DNA from 4 places in the Pseudoalteromonas undina genome. Region 2 is predicted to be linked to each of the others. Evidence: predicted binding sites of a transcription regulator. Region 2 holds the regulator's gene; each other region holds the start of a gene.

Region 1 (4,199 bases), on a different contig from region 2:
TACGCGCAGCGCGAACCGCAATGTTTAACATTGGATGCATGGTATTACCTTTGGGTTGTAAAAGAACGTTTATATATTTAAGCCGGCGTATTTTAGCGGTTTTTGCCATAAAGTAAACCATAAAGCCTAAATACTTGTGAGTGTTTTTTGTACAGGTATGATCTTTCGATATATTTATCGAAATAAAAACAAGCAATAAATTTGTAAATTAGCGCTTTACCTAAAGTGAGCTTGAGGTTTTATGATGTTCTATATTCAATTAACAGGAAGAAAATTATGAAATTAGAACACGTAAATTTAGTTGTCAGTGATATAGACGCCATGCTTAAGTTTTACCAAGCAGCGTTTCCCTATTGGTCAATTAGAAGTGAGGGAGAAGGAACCTGGTATGGTAAAGCAAGGCGCTGGGTACATTTTGGTGATAACGATCAATATATTGCTATAAGCGATCACGGTGAAGGGAAAAATCGTGACTTATCAGGGCATCAAATTGGCTTGGCACACTTTGCCTATGTAACCAATAACTTAAATGAAGTAATAGCGCGCTTAAAGCATGCGGGCTTTGCAATAAGTAAGCAAGGCGCTGTAAATCCATTTAGAAAGAACATTTATTATATTGATCCCGCAGGGTTTGAGGTTGAGTTTGTAGAGTATATGAGTGATGTACCTAGTGAGCGAAATAACGACTTATAATATGAATGAAGCCAACTATTTTGGCTTCATCAAATGTTTAGCATATTTAATAATGTTTACCATTCATACCAAGTTGAGTTTTTAGATCATTTGCAAAGCTAATAAATTTTTCTTTAATAGTGCGCTTAACTTTAACTTCCACAGAGCCTAAAACAGTTTTTCCTTCAATTTGAATCGTTGGCGCTTGGCGTTTATTGAGTGAAACTGTTTTATTTTCAAAACTGCCTAAAATACAAAACATTTTAGAAACTACATTAACGTGCTCAGGTACATATATTTCTTCGCTGCCAAAGTAACAATTAACGTGAATAGTGACATGTTGGTGGGTAAAAATAGCATCCGTAAAATCAAGATTGATTGACCCCATGTAGTTTTCTATATAAATGTTTTGAGGCACCACCCATTGGCCGCTTCGTTCACTTGAACCAAGAATGCTTCTTAATGTAAGTGGCTCTTCATCAGTCTCATGCTGCGCACTATAATTAGGTGCAAACTGCGAGTGCTTTTGTGCCTTATATTGCTGGTCAGTAATTAAGGTTAAATCTTCAACAAGGGCCATAAGCGCGCTATTGTCACTCGCTGCCATTGCATCGTCTAAGCGCCTCTCAAATGCTTCTACAGAAATGACACCATGGCTGTAATTATAAATGAGTTGATCAATTACTTGCTCACGAACTTGCTCGATAGGGCGGTCTTCAATTTTAACAGACATTTAAATTATCCTTTTAAGGTTGCTGGCTAGTTCAAAGCAAGCCTTATACCAAATAATAATTCATTTAAAATCATTGGCTTATGTTTTTTTGTTTTTTCATCCTTTATTATATTAACGACAGATTAACCAAATATACAATTATTTAGTAAGTTTCGCTATTCGAGAAAGTTTTACGCAATGGTCTGTAAATGTTTACTTCGTAGGTTTAAGTCAGTATCGGTAGTTTTAATTTAAACCATTGAAATTTAAGTGTAAAAATAGTTGGCCCGATGTTCGCATTAGTTCAAGTGTCTTTAATCAAAAGGAGAACGATTATGAAAACATTTAATAAGTCTATGATTGCAGCCCTAGTATTAGGAACAACCGCAATGGGCGCTCAAGCAAGCAGCTGGGAAAACGAAAGTAAAGATGCTTGGATTGATGGAAAGGCAGAAACAGTACTGCTGATGAACACCAATCTAAACAACTTTGATATCAACACGGACGTAAAAAACGGCAAGGTAATGCTAACAGGTAAAGTAAACAGCGATGTAGATAAAGAACTTGCTGAAGAACTCGTGCTAAGCCTAGATGGTGTAACTGATGTTGAAAACAGTCTAACTGTGGTAAAAAACACCGACATGAAGAAGCATGATTCTAAAATGATGGGTAACGGTACCGAAAGTGATTTAACCGATGCCAAAATCACAACAGTCATCACAACGCGTTACTTATTTGATTCTGAAGTAGGTGGTACAGACATTGATGTTGATACCGATAATGGTGTAGTAACTCTTAAAGGTTCAGTTGAGTCTGATGCTGAAAAGCAATTAGCGATGGAAATTGCTAAGAACGCTGAAGATGTTCGCAAAGTAGTTGATGAATTAACTGTTATTGCAGAATAATACACTATACTAAAAGCCCAGCCTTGCTGGGCTTTTTGCTTTGCTAACGTTAGAAGGGTTAAATTATGGATATTATCAGGATTATTTTTTCTATTTTATTACCACCACTGGGTGTATTTTTACAGGTGGGGCTAGGGATGCACTTTTGGTTAAATATTCTGCTAACCTTGCTCGGCTATTTCCCAGGATTAATTCATGCGATTTATATTATCGCCAAAAAATAACACCATATCGCAGTAATACATTTAATACTGAGTTGCTAATTGCCATCGTAAGGTATGTGTATTAGTTACTCAGACTACTATTATTTAATGAGTTCGTTTCTTCGAAGTCATCATCAATAAATCTAAAAGCTTACTATTTGAGCAGTTGGCCCTTTGATTGTTAAAATAAAGCTTTTTGCTAGTGACAAGCCCCTAAAAACTTTTTATACTGCAACCCGCTTTAGTCGCTCTGTGGCTAAACGCTTCAAAAATTAACTGCTTACAGTTATACAAAGATGGCCCCTTAGCTCAGTTGGTTAGAGCACACGACTCATAATCGTTAGGTCCCCAGTTCGAGTCTGGGAGGGGCCACCACTTTTCAAAGCTTTCCAAGTAAATAAAAACTCATTTTCCTAGTTTATAAAATTCGCTTTTGTTATTTCTATCGTATTTTCACCAGTACACTGATTTTTTTATTAATTCTATTGAATACATTGCAATAAACACAGTTGAATCTACTATTAAAGTGTTATGGGGTTTTATTATAAAAATCTTTACTTTATGCCCTTTAATGTCGCTACTGTTAATTGTCTGCGGTATATAAAATACTGCTTAGTTACCCCTTAGGTGCTCTATGTTATTAAAACGAAAAGTATACCTCAGCCTTATTCTGGCTGTTGTTGCTCCTTTAGCAATATCTACTCTAATCTTTTCCAATAGTATTCGCTCAAATACAGAAGAAAAACTAGCAAAAGTAGATTTACCGACTGCGCTTAGTGAAGTTAAAAGCCAAATAGAGCTGGAACTTTCTACACCTATTGTTGTAGGCAAAGAAATAGCGCAAAACTTATTTGTGCAGCAATGGATGAATAATAATGAAGATGCGCAAAGTCGAGGTAAATTTATTGATTACCTCAAACATATAAAAAATAAAAACCAAGCCAGTAACGCATATATTATTTCTAAAAACTCCCGTAACTATTACACCGATGAGGGTATTTCCAGGCAAATAGATAGTAGTGATACTTGGTTTGATGCTTTTTTAGCATCGGATAGACCATTTGAAGTAGCGCTCGACATAGATAAAGGCAGCTCTGAGGTGATGGTATTTATTAATTATGCCATTGAGCTTGATGGGCAACGACAAGGAATTGCCGGAATTGGCCGTTCGCTCGATTCTATGGTGGATCTCATAAGTGAATATAGGATAGGTGAGGGCGGCATTGTTTATTTGGTCTCTGGTAGTGGCGAGATTATGCTGCATGGTAATAAAACTAAAATAGGGCAATCTGTTGACTTGACGCCGATTAAAAATGGGGCAATTCAAAGTAAAGTAATTGATGGTGATGACTATGTTGTATCAAGTACGCCTGTAAACTCATTAGGTTGGCATCTAGTTGCTGAAATTCCCCAAGAGCAATTATATGGCCCAATTAATAGTGCTATTAATACTAATATCATTTTTGGTGTAATTATTGCTCTTGTCGGTTTAGCGTCAGCACGCGTGTTGGTAGGGCAAATATTTAGGCCAATCGAAAACATTACTTCAGCAGTGAATGCGTTAACAGAAAAAGATGGCGATTTAACAGCGCGACTTCCTACTGACGATAATAATGAAATTTCAGATTTGGCGATTAAGTTTAATCTGTTTTTAGAGCAGTTACATTATATGTTTAAACAGGTCTCTGAGTCGGCAATTCATGTTAA
Region 2 (4,199 bases):
TTTGCGCTAAATAAACTGAGCGGTGTTGCCCTCCGGTACAGCCAATAGCTATGGTCAAATAGCTGCGGTTATTTCTTTCTAAATGAGGCAGCCATGTTTGCACGAATGTTTGAATTTGCCATGTAAATTTTTGTACTATGCTGTGGCTGGCTAGGTAGTCTTTTACTGGTTGATCTAACCCTGTGAGTGGCTTAAGTTCAGGCTCCCAATGCGGGTTTGGTAAAAAGCGAGCGTCAAATACATAATCTGCTTCTTTGGGTATACCGTGCTTAAAACCAAATGACTCAAAGGTAATGATCAGTTGTTTGTCTTTTTTACCGAGTATTTTTTCACGAATAGATTCAGCCAGCTGATGCACACTTAAATCCGTAGTATCAATCATATAATCGGCACGGTTAATGAGTACATCAAGGAGTTGTTTTTCTTTTTTTATTGCTAAATCAAGTGGCAGTGAGTCAATCGAAAGAGGATGAAGACGCCGTGTTTCTGAAAAGCGTTTAATTAAGGTTTGATCGTCACTGTCTAAATAAAACACCGTTGGCTTAGTAAAACCAGGTAAATATTCAATGATTTCATTAAACTGTTGCTGCTCTTTAGGTAAATTACGCACATCAACACTTACGGCTATTTTGTTGTAGCTGTCGGAAACACTACGAACAAGAGATGGCAATAAATTTAAAGGAATATTATCTACACAATAATAACCTAAATCCTCAACAACACGCAGCGCAACAGATTTACCAGAACCTGAGCGACCACTTATAATTATTAATTCCATTTATCACCCTTAATTGTTACTACGGTTGACTTACAATTACTTGATACAGCTCATTGTCGGATTTTGCCGCTCGTAATTGCTTACAAAATTCTTTATCGTTGAGCTTTTCTGCTATAGTGGCTAAGGTTTTTAAATGCTGCTTATTGTCACCATCAGGTACAATTAAGGCAACAAAAATATCGACCGGTCTGTTATCTATCGCATCAAAATTAATAGCCGTTTCGCTCACTAATATAAGTGCAAGAGGCTCTTGTACACCACTCATACGACCATGTGGAATTGCAATTCCTCGACCTATACCTGTACTCCCTAGTTTTTCTCTGGCGGTTAACGCGTTAAGAATATCTTGTTGTGTTAAATAGGGCAGTTTATTGTGAGCCAATTCACTGATAAATTCTAAAATTCTTTTTTTACTATTAAAAAGGACCGCAGCTTTACTGCAGTCCTGACAGATAAGTGAGCTTAATTTCATAGTGTTAGTGTCGAGCAAGTTTCTCTTTGTGTTTAATTACTTGACGATCTAGCTTGTCAATCAGCGAGTCTATAGCGGCATACATATCTTGGTGTTCAGTAGAAGCAAAAATCTCAGCGCCACTAACATGAACGGTTGCTTCGGCTTTTTGGTTTAGTTTTTCTACATCGAGAATAACGTGCACATTCGTTATGTGATCAGTGTGCCTCTGTAACTTCGAAAATTTACTATTTACGTAGTCTCTAAGCGAGTCGGTAATATCTACATGGCGACCAGTTAAATTCAGTTGCATAAACATTTTCCTCTTTGTTGTACGCCTTAAATCAAACTTTTACGTTGATTAGACGGGGGAATAGCTAGAGATTCGCGATACTTTGCAATAGTTCTCCTTGCTACTTTAATTCCTTGCTCAGCCAATATATCTGCAATTTTACTATCACTCAATGGTTTAGCTGAGTTTTCTGCAGCGATTAATTTTTTAATTAATGCGCGTATTGCTGTAGATGAACATTCGCCACCATTTTCAGTGCTTACATGGCTTGAAAAGAAATATTTAAGCTCAAAAATACCGCGTGGTGTGTGCATGTATTTTTGCGTAGTAACACGTGAAATAGTCGATTCGTGCATTTCTACCATTTCGGCCACGTCATTAAGTACCATAGGCTTCATCGCCTCAGGACCATGTTCAAAAAAGGCCTGTTGTTGCTGCACAATACAGTTAGTTACTTTAAGCAGTGTGTCGTTTCTACTTTCTAAGCTTTTTATAAACCATTTAGCTTCTTGTAAGTGTGAGCGAATAAACTGGCTATCGCCGCTTGATTTAACCGTACGCGACATAGCTGCATATTGGCTGTTTACCCTAATTTTAGGCATACTATCTGGGTTTAGTTCAACCACCCAACGGCCTTTTACTTTTTTAACCGACACATCAGGAATAACGTACTCAGACTCTTCTCTAACAATAGTGTCAGCGGGTTTTGGACTCAGCGTGTGAATTAACGTCATGACCTCTTTAAGCTCATCTTCTTTAAGCTTAGTTTTTTTCATTAATGTGCGATAATCACGCGCAGCCAGTAAGTCAATGTGATCAGTTAAGATCATTTTTGTTTCGCTTAAAAAAGGCGTGTCTTGATCAAACTGATTCAATTGAATACACAAACACTCTTGTAAACTACGCGCGGCTATTCCTACCGGATCAAATAACTGAATACGCTTTAATACGGCTTCTATTTCATCAAGTTCAACTTCATCTTCTATGTCGTTTTCTTGATTAAAACTTTCTAATATTTCTTCACAGCTAAGGGTTAAAATACCAGAATCGTCCACGGCTTCTACGATTGCAATCGCGATGGCTTCATCAGTAGGGCTAAACGGTGTCAGTTGCAATTGCCACATTAAATATTCATGTAGCGTTTCAGTTGAAGAGCCTTGATAAATTGATTCATCTTCAGGCATTGGTCCTGATGAAGAGGCCGGTGCTGCGCTCATGTATTCATCCCATGTAACATCCATTGCCATATCATCGCTAATGGTGTCTTTGGTCATGGCTTCGCCGCTATCTTGCTCATATTCGCTAGGTTTTTCATCAGCTGAAGCACTTAGCGTTGATTCATCGGTATCGGCTTTTTGTTCGTTTTTACCCGCAGCATCTTCACTGTAATCTTGTTCTTCAACTTCAAGCAAGGGATTACTATCGAGTGCTTCTTGAATTTCTTGCTGGAGATCCAATGTACTGAGCTGCAATAAGCGAATTGCTTGTTGCAACTGTGGAGTCATTGTAAGTTGCTGGCCCATGCGCAGCTGTAATGATTGCCTCATTTATCTCTAACAATCCTTTTAAATTAGTATGATTAATCTTAGCAGATGCTTAGTGGAATAACACACATATTAGAGCTTGAACTGCTCGCCCAAATAAACATCGCGTACTGTTTTATCGTTTAATACATATTCTGGAGTGCCTGATGCAATTAACTCCCCATGAGAAACTATGTAGGCTTTTTCACAAACATCAAGTGTTTCGCGGACGTTGTGATCTGTGATCAATACGCCAATTCCTCGGTTTTTAAGGTGCTCTATAATCTTTTTAATATCTAATACAGAGATAGGATCAACCCCTGCAAAGGGTTCGTCTAGTAGTATAAATTTAGGATTTGCTGCTAATGCTCGCGCAATTTCAACACGGCGACGCTCACCACCTGACAGAGCCATACCTTGGCTGTCACGAATATGCTGAATACTAAATTCATCAAGTAAATTATTTAAGGTATCTTCACGTTGTTGCTTATTGAGCCCTTTACGTGTTTCTAATATAGCCATTAAGTTTTGATAAACCGTCAGCTTTCTAAAAATAGATGATTCTTGTGGTAAATATCCTATCCCTAGGCGAGCTCGACTGTGCATTGGTAATAAAGTGATATCTTGATCATCGATTGATATTTTACCTTTATCGCTAGGTACAAGGCCTACAATCATGTAAAAGGTCGTAGTTTTACCTGCGCCATTGGGGCCAAGTAAGCCGACAATGCTGCCAGCTTCAACTTCTAGGCCAACGTTTTTCACCACTTCACGGCCTTTATAGCTTTTTGCTAGTAGCTCTGCTTTTAATGTGCTCATGGTTGGCCTTTATCGTCTTCTTTTTTGTTTTCAACAGGCACTAAAATAGTGTGTACACGGTCTGTTGAGTTTTCGTCTTTTTCTGCGCTAATTAACTGCTGCTCTATATCGTAGGTGATACTTTTAGCAGTTATTTTTTGACCTGCTTGAGCAATACTGGCATCGCCGATTAAGGTTAAAAAACGTTGCGAAACATCGTAACGCACTTCATTCGCACTGGCACTCATGATGGTGCCATCTGCTTGTGTTTCTTCAAAATATGCAGGGCTGCCTGTGGCAATTAATAATTGCTTGTTATCGCCTAAGTCATCGCGTTTATGCACTTCTAAACGGTCA
Region 3 (4,199 bases), on a different contig from region 2:
TACAAACACCATTTCACGCGGTAAACGCTGAGATTGAGTAAAACTATCGCTTGGCGGCATTAACATTGCTAACGCATACTGCTCACCATTTTGTGCTTGCTGAGTAAAAAGTGCAGCTTGCGCTTGCGCTATTTGAAGTGGCTTAAACTCAAGTACAAAGTCTCTATTTATGGCTTGCTGTGGTTTTAGCACAATGCTGTATTGCCCAAATGCAGGGTTTTCAATATTAACTTGATGGTACTTAGCGTTTATATCAACCAATTCTAAGCCTATATCCATGTTAATTGTTAAGCTTAAATCGCTGGAACTTGTCGCCTCATTGGTTTGTTTTGTGTAAACAGGGCTTAACCAACCCTGTGGAGTGAACGAAGGTGCATTAGCGTTTTTTATCGCATGTGTATCTTGTTCATCGTTAACTTCACCTGTTATTGCATGATAGCGTGGCGTAATTGTGGTTGGAAAATGAATCGCAAAGGTTCCGTGCTGGTAATCAATAATCTCTTGATACTCAAGCGTTATAACTATTTCTTCTCCTGGCCCTACATTTGCCACATTTGTAATAAACATATTTGCACGCTGCTGTCGCAGCAATGAAGCTTGTTTGCCTGCTTTTTTGGCAGCTTGGTACTGTTTTTCAGCTTGGCGTTTTTTTGCTATTTTACCTTTAATAACTCGCTCGCCAATACGCATGGTCATTGCTTGCACGGCGCTTTCATCGGGTAAAGGAAATACATAACGTGCATTTACGGCAAAAGGGTTTTCATTTATGTAGTGCTGCGTTACTACAACACGATTAATTAGCCCTGTTAGGGTCATTTTTGCATCGCTTTTTAAAATAACCCCAGGGTTTACCGCCACTCCTTGGCTATCAAACAAGGATAGTTTTGGCGACTGTGCATGGCTTTTAAAGCTGGCTAAAAGCACGATGATAATAAAAATAAAAAGGCTTACCTTGGTAAGCACTTTGGTGGGTTTACTCAACATAAATCACTCCCTCGAACGCCTTGCGATTAATTGCTTGCTGTTTGATCAGTCGTTTGATTAAGCGCACGGGTAGTCAGGGTAACGCGTCTGTCAAAAAAGTTATCTTCAAGGGTGTTACTATTTGCTATGCTTTGCTGCTCGCCAAACGCTTGTGTGCTCAAACGTGTATGGCTTACTCCCTGTTTAATTAAGTAACTTTGTACGGCGTTTACTCTGGCTTTTGAGAGTAATAAGTTCGCTTGCTCTGCACCGCGCTGATCGGCAAAGCCACTTAAATCGAGTGCGAGTTGCGGTTGGCTTTTTAATAACGCTACCAATTGATCAAGCTGCTTGGCAAAATGAGGAGCAATATCGCTAGAGCCTGTTTTAAATTGCACTGTCATCGCCAATAAATTATTAAGCTGTGATTGCGTTAGTTGCTCATTTTGTTGCGCCAGTAGTTCAAGTTGCGCCTCTAGGTGACTGTTATGATTAAGTACATGCTGGTAGTCGTTGGTTTTCTCTGCCATTACAGTTAAAGCTTGCTGCTGCTCAGCAATGGTTTGCTCAGCTACCTTGGCATCGCCAATCAAACCACCAGCAAATGCGCCTACAAACGCGCCGATTGGCCCACCAACAACACCACCAATAATGGCACCGGTGCTCAAGCCAACTATTGTTTCTTTTTTTGCTTCTTTTGATGGGGTATCCGCAGCAAATACTGGTGTACAAAAAGTGCTAACAAGTGTGAGTGCGATTAATGTTTTCTTCATGGTCTATTCCTTACTATTAATAATGGTTGGCAAGCTATTGGTTGGCACTTGCGTTGTATTGGTAATTTCAATAGCTGTATTAAAACACCATGAAGTGGCAATAAAGGGGAGTAAAAATGGCAAACTGCTGAGCAATTGTGGCAAAAAAATGGCAATTGTGTTTTTAACCGTACTTAGCGCAAAAACTTCGCTATAGTGCGCCTAAGTCAATATGAGTAATTAAAAAATGAAAAAAATAGCTATCGTTGAAGATGAAACTGCCATTCGCGAAAACTACATAGAAATGCTGAGCGCTCAAGGCTATCAGGTAAGTGGTTATGAAAACCGCCCTCAAGCAGAAGTAGCTTTTAAAGAAGCACTCCCCGATTTAGCCATTGTTGATATTGGCTTAGGCCATGAAATTGATGGCGGCTTTTTACTGTGCCAAACACTGCGTTCACTTTCTAAAACCTTACCAATTATTTTTTTAACCGCTCGCGACAGCGAAATAGACACCGTATGCGGCCTGCGCATGGGCGCCGATGACTACTTAACCAAAGATATTAGCTTAGCGCATTTAGCCGCGCGTATTGGTGCGCTATTTCGCCGCATGGAAGCATTAGAGCAACCCGCCGATGCCAACGCATTAATAATTCGCGGTCAACTAACACTCGATACGCAACGCATGCAGGTGCTTTGGCAGCAACAGTTGGTTGATTTAACCGTAACTGAGTTTTGGATGCTGCATTCACTCGCCCAACGACCTGGCCACGTTAAAAGCCGTAATGAGTTAATGAGCGATGCTAAAATTTATGTAGACGACAGCACCATTACCTCGCATGTAAAACGTATTCGTAAAAAGTTTATAGCACTCGATAGCCAGTTTGACTGTATAGATACCGTGTATGGCATGGGCTATAGGTGGGAGCAACCCACATGCTGAGATTTGGCCTACGCAGTAAATTTATCCTACTTTCGTGCTTTTTGTTTTTGTTGCCATGGTTAGGCTACGAATATGTATGGGAAATGGAAAAGTTTTTACGCCAAGGCCAAGAAAAAACGTTGGTAGGCACTACACGCGCACTGGCCACGGCCCTGCATGAACGCCCCGCTTTATTTGACGAACAAACCAACTTTTTAGATCAGGTAGTAAAAGGCCGCGATCTCTATGCTTATAATTTAAAAAGCCCAATTCAGCTCGATGGCAAACTCAGCGATTGGGACGCTTACCAATCGCTGTTTTGGCTTTATGACAAACGTTACTTACAAACAGCCGATGATAACCATCAACTGAGCAACTTATCATTTAGCCACATGGTGGGTAAGTTTGATAATTACTTATATGCGCTCTTTAACGTCACTGACGATGCTTTAGTTTACCGTGCCAAAAACAGCCTCAGCATTACCAATAACGATTACATAAAAATTGGCCTAAAAAACCCTGATGGGCAATTTAATACTTATATTATTGCTCCGCGCCAAGATGGCTGGGTCAACGCATTTGATGCCAATAGTAAAATGCCTTTTACTAAAATTCAGGGTTTCTTTAAAAAAACTGACACTGGTTACAACCTTGAGCTGCGCTTTCCTTTGAGTATGCTTGGCAATAAACTGGGATTTGCCATTGCCGATGTTGATAGTAAACAACCAAACCAAACCCCTAGTATAATGTCTACATCGAACTTAAATAACCCGAATGATTTAGGTTCGGTACTGGTGCCCTCCCCTGAAATAAACCGTATATTAAAAGGCATGGGACACAGCGGCAGTCGCATATGGGTGGTCGATAATCATCACCGTGTATTAGCGCAATCGGGCAGTATTCAAAATGCCGATGGCGTATGGGCCGATGGGCTAAAAAATCAAGCGCCAAAAACTGCGTGGCAGCGCTTTGAACAAGCCTATTTACATCCTTTGTATTATAAAATTTTAACGCGTCCTGAAGATGAATTTATAGATACCTTACACGATGTAGCTTCAATGCAAGGCGCTCATTTAGCCAAAGCACTGAAAGGTCAACCGGCCTCGTCTTGGCGACTCACTCCCGATAACAAAGCGGTAATATTATCGGCTGCGTATCCTATTTGGATCGAGGATAAGGTTATTGGGGCAGTTATAGCTGAAGAAACCACCAATGGCGTGCGTACACTGCGTAATAAATCGCTGGAAAAACTATTTAATGTGATTTTAGCGGTCATGTTAATTGGCACAGTCACTTTGTTCTTTTTTGCTTCGCGTATATCGAGCCGTATTAGGCGACTACGAGATACAGCAGAGCAAGCCATTGATGCGCAAGGACGAGTAACAGGCCATATAAATTACAGCGATGCCAATGACGAAATTGGCGACCTGTCGCGTAGCTTTTCAAATATAGTGAGCCGACTTGGTGGCTATACCGATTATTTAGAAAATATGTCGTCGCGCTTATCTCACGAGCTGCGCACACCGGTTGCGGTTGTACGTTCATCACTTGAGAACTTACAA
Region 4 (4,199 bases), on a different contig from region 2:
TTATTAAAACAAAAACACCACGTGGTTATGAATAACATTTACCTGTAGTTTTATCACTTAATTAAATGCTTTTTGGCATTTAATTAAGTGTTGCCTCTTCTCCCTCAGTTTATAAAATCCGTAAAAACCTTGATCTGAATAAGGTGCAAAGCTTAAAAATAGCGCTAATATAAGCTGATACACCACAGATAATATAAAGGAATAAACATGAGTCAAAACGTTACAGACTTAATGACACCGAACCCATTTTCAGTGAACGTAAAAAGCACTTTGCATGACGCACATAATTTAATGAAAGAAAAAAACGTTCGCCATATTCCTGTTATTGACGAAGACGGCGCATTTGTCGGTATGCTCACACAAAAAATAATGGTCGCCAAAGTCATGGGTATCATGGCAACGTTTGGTGCTAATGCATTACAACGCAAAGAAAAACTCACAAAAGTAGAAGATATTATGGTGAGTGATTTTATTAGTGTAACCCCAGAGCAGCCGCTATCAGATGTCGTTAAATTTTTTGTAGATAATCGCCACGGTTGCATGCCCGTTGTGAGCGAGCAAGGTCAGCTAGTAGGTATTTTAACGTCTTCTGATTTTGTACGTTTAGCTGCAGCACTGCTCTCGTAAATATTCTTCTTTAATGAAAACTGTATTTAGCTTTGCCAAATGCAGTTTTTACTCACTTAACAGATATATAAAATTAACAGCATAGATAGCTAAGTCACTAACAGCCTGTTATGGTAAACACCCTGCTTTTAATGGTTATTACAAGGTAAGTTTTCATATGGCTAATCAATTAAATGTACTAGGAACTCGCTTACAACTTTGCTGTGGTAACGGTGGCTATACCCGTGAGGGGTTTTGCTATGTACCAGATTCAGACTTTGGCAATCATAGTGTATGCGCCATTATGACCGACGAATTTTTGCAGTTTTCCAAGGCGCAAGGCAACGATTTAATTAGCCCTAATCCTTTGTATGATTTTGCTGGTTTAAAAGCTGGCGATAAGTGGTGCTTATGTGCGATTCGTTGGTATCATGCCATTGCTGCGAACGTTGCTCCTCCTGTGGTACTTGAAGCGACAAACCAAAAAGCGCTCGACATTATTCCGCTTGAAGTATTAAAAGCACATCAGTATCCCGGTTAATGATTTGAGCGCTCAGCTTGCAACATTAAAGTATTACAACCACCCTTTATGTTTAAAAAATAAATAAGGGGCGAAGCCCGACAGCAACATAATGCCAATTGCAAATGGATAACCCCACTCCCAATGTAACTCTGGCATTATATTAAAATTCATACCATACACACTAGCCACTACTGTAGGCGGTAAGAAAACCACTGAAGCAATAGAGAAAGTTTTGATAATTTGATTTTGTTCAATATTAATAAAGCCCTGCGTTGAATCCATCAAAAAGTTTATTTTATCAAACAGAAAGGTACAGTGTGACATTAAGGTTTCTATATCAAGTACGATTTCTCGAAGTGACTCGCGCTCATCATTTTGCGCGCCTAAACGACGTATTAAAAACGAAATATTGCGTCGAGTATCCATTAAACATAAACGCACTTTACCATTAGCATCTTCTAAACGAGCTATGCGACCAACCGCTTCTTCTAGGTCTGAGTTATCTTCTTCAAGTACATATGCGCTAAGCTTCTCTAATTGATGATGCATGTCTTCGAGCATATCAGCATGGTTTTCAACTTTTTGATCAAATAAAGTAATTAATAACTGTTTTGCCGTATCACATGCCACCTGACCTTTGCGCGCTCTTAAGCGCAATAGTCTAAAGTCAGCCAGTTCTTCATCACGAATAGTAAGTAAGCAATTGTTTTGCAACAAACAAGCTACAGTCACAGTATTGAACCGTCCTTCGTTAGGTGACATAAACAATGCATGTACATGCAAACCTTCGCTATCGATAAAGCACCTTGACGACGTTTCAATCTCTTCTACATCGACCGAATCAGGAAAAGTTATATTGAGCGTTTTTGCAAGCGCATTTTGCTCCTGCGGTGTTGGATTAATAGTATCAATCCAATGTGCATTCCTTATGGATACTTCAACAGGAGTATCGGGCAACGGCTCTAACTCTTTGATCACTCCTTGCTCGATGGAAAAAAACCTCAGCATACACTTCTCCTTTAATAGATCTTTGGGTTGAGTATATGTAACAGATCATTAATCAACAATGACAATACCTCCATTAGAACAACTATAAAGAGCAAGCTATTTGCTAACAATTTTTAGCACTTCGATTTTGCAGAATTTACAAAAAAGTGCATATTTTTCATACCCTTTTAGCTAAACACTCCTTAAAAGTTTATTAAATAAAAATTAAACCCTTAAATTTCAATTACTTAAATTAAATAATCTATCGGCATGCCCATTGCTTCTATTAGTACAAGACGTGTTCGTTATCGCAATTAAAACACTCACTTGAGTAAAGCGAACACTATTTTAAAATAGCAGGAGGAATAATGAGTAACAGTAATAATGCAAACAAAGTCGCTGAATTTACCGCTCCCGGTGTAGAAAACGAATCAGCAAATAAAGCAATATCTGTTCTAGAAGATCGCATGGTAGCGCTAATTGATTTACAGCTAACTTTAAAACATATTCATTGGAATGTAGTAGGTCCAAACTTTATTGGCGTACATGAGATGCTAGACCCACAAGTTGAAACTGTGCGTGAAATGACCGACACCATAGCAGAACGTATCGCCACTTTAGGCGGCGTGCCTGTTGGTACACCAAAATCAATTGTCGATCGTCGTTCATGGGAAGATTACGCTATCGGCAAAGGTTTAGTAACTGAACACCTAGCCGCCTTAGATAAAGTATATAACGGCGTTAACGGTGATCACCGTAAAGCTATTGAGTCACTCGGTGATCTTGATCCGGTATCTGAAGATATGATCATTGCGCAACTTGCAGAGCTTGAGCAATACCAGTGGTTTGTTCGCGCCCATATAGAATCATCTACGGGTCAATTGAACAGTTAATATTTAAGATAAACGTTTAGTTTACGAAGCCCAGCAAGTTGCTGGGCTTTTTCATGCTTGTGATGTTTCATTCCATCATTAATTATCATTCAATTCTTTAGTTATTCTCCTTGAGCATATATGCACAACAATTAGGCTATTCGCCACTCTTTGACTACACTCAAATTAGGCTATTTCTTAAAAGAAGCATTTGTTGACGCAAATGAATTTGCGTTAGTAATGCGTAAAATTAATTTGAGAATACAGGAGCTCTAATGAAATACACTCCACTAATCGTGTGTTTAATTGCACTCACAGGCTGTGATAAAGGAGTTGATTCTCCACGAGGTTTTAGCTTGCCAGAGGGGAATGCAGAACAAGGTAAAGCCGTGTTTTTAAAATATAAGTGCTTGGCATGTCACACCCTTGCAGGCGTTGAAGATAGCAGCGTAACAAAACATGACGATATTTCTATTAAGCTAGGAGGTAATAAAACCAAAATAATTACTTATGCTGAGCTGGTCACGTCAGTGATAAACCCCTCACATCGGTTTTCTAGGCCTTATAGACCCGACGCCAGAAATGAAGATGGCAGCTCAAAAATGACGGTATTTAACGATACCATGACCGTATCTGAACTCACCGACTTAGTCACTTTTTTACAACCAAACTATAAACTTATTCCGTACCACAGAACTAATTACCAACTTTACTCTCACTACAAGTAAATATTGATAGCAAAAAAAACCGTTGTTAAGCAACGGTTTTTTTATGCGTTTTATCTACTCGGCATTTACCATATCTTCAAACTTCATACCGGTCAGCTTGGTCAGCACTTTAATCACATAAATAAAAATTCCAATCAGCATTATCATAGATGGAATCGCGATCACTGGATAACTCAATAGCGTCATTTCACCAAGTTGCTCGTTAAATTCCACGCTACCTGCTGGGCTAGTAACAATCCATTTAGCTAAGAGGTAATTCATCGTTGATGAAAACACAAAGGTCAGCGCTAATAAGTAATTAGCATTAGTAATCTTTTGTTTAAAGTTTTGCGTATTGCCGCGCTCATCAAGGGCATCGTAAATAGTGTCTAACTTAAATAAAAGTGAGTTTAATAAGAGCTTGGCTAGCAAGGGTTTACCAAAAAAGCCCGACATCAGCACGGTAAAACCAATGATTGCTGGTATAGCCGCTTCTTTAATTGC

Evidence for each region. Region 2 encodes sigma-54, which starts transcription at its own class of promoters, with help from an activator protein. Its sites were predicted from a motif close to GTTGGCACGNNNNTNGNNT; they were not measured.
Region 1: the regulator sigma-54 is predicted to act here: its motif matches at 1,666-1,684, upstream of PUND_RS03940 (BON domain-containing protein).
Region 3: the regulator sigma-54 is predicted to act here: its motif matches at 1,762-1,780, upstream of pdsR (proteobacterial dedicated sortase system response regulator).
Region 4: the regulator sigma-54 is predicted to act here: its motif matches at 2,381-2,399, upstream of dps (DNA starvation/stationary phase protection protein Dps).

Annotation. Positions count from the first base shown of each region.
Region 1 is NZ_AHCF03000003.1:71,920-76,118, forward strand. Features, by position in the region: gene suhB (inositol-1-monophosphatase) at 1-40, opposite strand, end outside; gene PUND_RS03930 (VOC family protein) at 277-693, shown strand; gene PUND_RS03935 (DUF1707 SHOCT-like domain-containing protein) at 740-1,405, opposite strand; gene PUND_RS03940 (BON domain-containing protein) at 1,720-2,289, shown strand; gene PUND_RS03945 (YqaE/Pmp3 family membrane protein) at 2,355-2,513, shown strand; tRNA gene PUND_RS03950 (tRNA-Ile) at 2,791-2,867, shown strand; gene PUND_RS03955 (methyl-accepting chemotaxis protein) at 3,127-4,199, shown strand, end outside.
Region 2 is NZ_AHCF03000002.1:292,097-296,295, forward strand. Features, by position in the region: gene rapZ (RNase adapter RapZ) at 1-778, opposite strand, end outside; gene ptsN (PTS IIA-like nitrogen regulatory protein PtsN) at 798-1,250, opposite strand; gene hpf (ribosome hibernation promoting factor) at 1,255-1,542, opposite strand; gene PUND_RS01985 (RNA polymerase factor sigma-54) at 1,569-3,068, opposite strand; gene lptB (LPS export ABC transporter ATP-binding protein) at 3,138-3,863, opposite strand; gene lptA (lipopolysaccharide transport periplasmic protein LptA) at 3,860-4,199, opposite strand, start outside.
Region 3 is NZ_AHCF03000003.1:364,637-368,835, reverse strand. Features, by position in the region: gene PUND_RS05290 (marine proteobacterial sortase target protein) at 1-984, opposite strand, end outside; gene pdsO (sortase-associated OmpA-like protein PdsO) at 1,011-1,736, opposite strand; gene pdsR (proteobacterial dedicated sortase system response regulator) at 1,963-2,658, shown strand; gene pdsS (proteobacterial dedicated sortase system histidine kinase) at 2,652-4,199, shown strand, end outside.
Region 4 is NZ_AHCF03000003.1:285,672-289,870, reverse strand. Features, by position in the region: gene PUND_RS04940 (DUF2189 domain-containing protein) at 1-35, shown strand, start outside; gene PUND_RS04935 (CBS domain-containing protein) at 208-627, shown strand; gene PUND_RS04930 (DUF2237 family protein) at 785-1,147, shown strand; gene corA (magnesium/cobalt transporter CorA) at 1,181-2,137, opposite strand; gene dps (DNA starvation/stationary phase protection protein Dps) at 2,485-3,009, shown strand; gene PUND_RS04915 (c-type cytochrome) at 3,264-3,716, shown strand; gene PUND_RS04910 (VC0807 family protein) at 3,771-4,199, opposite strand, start outside.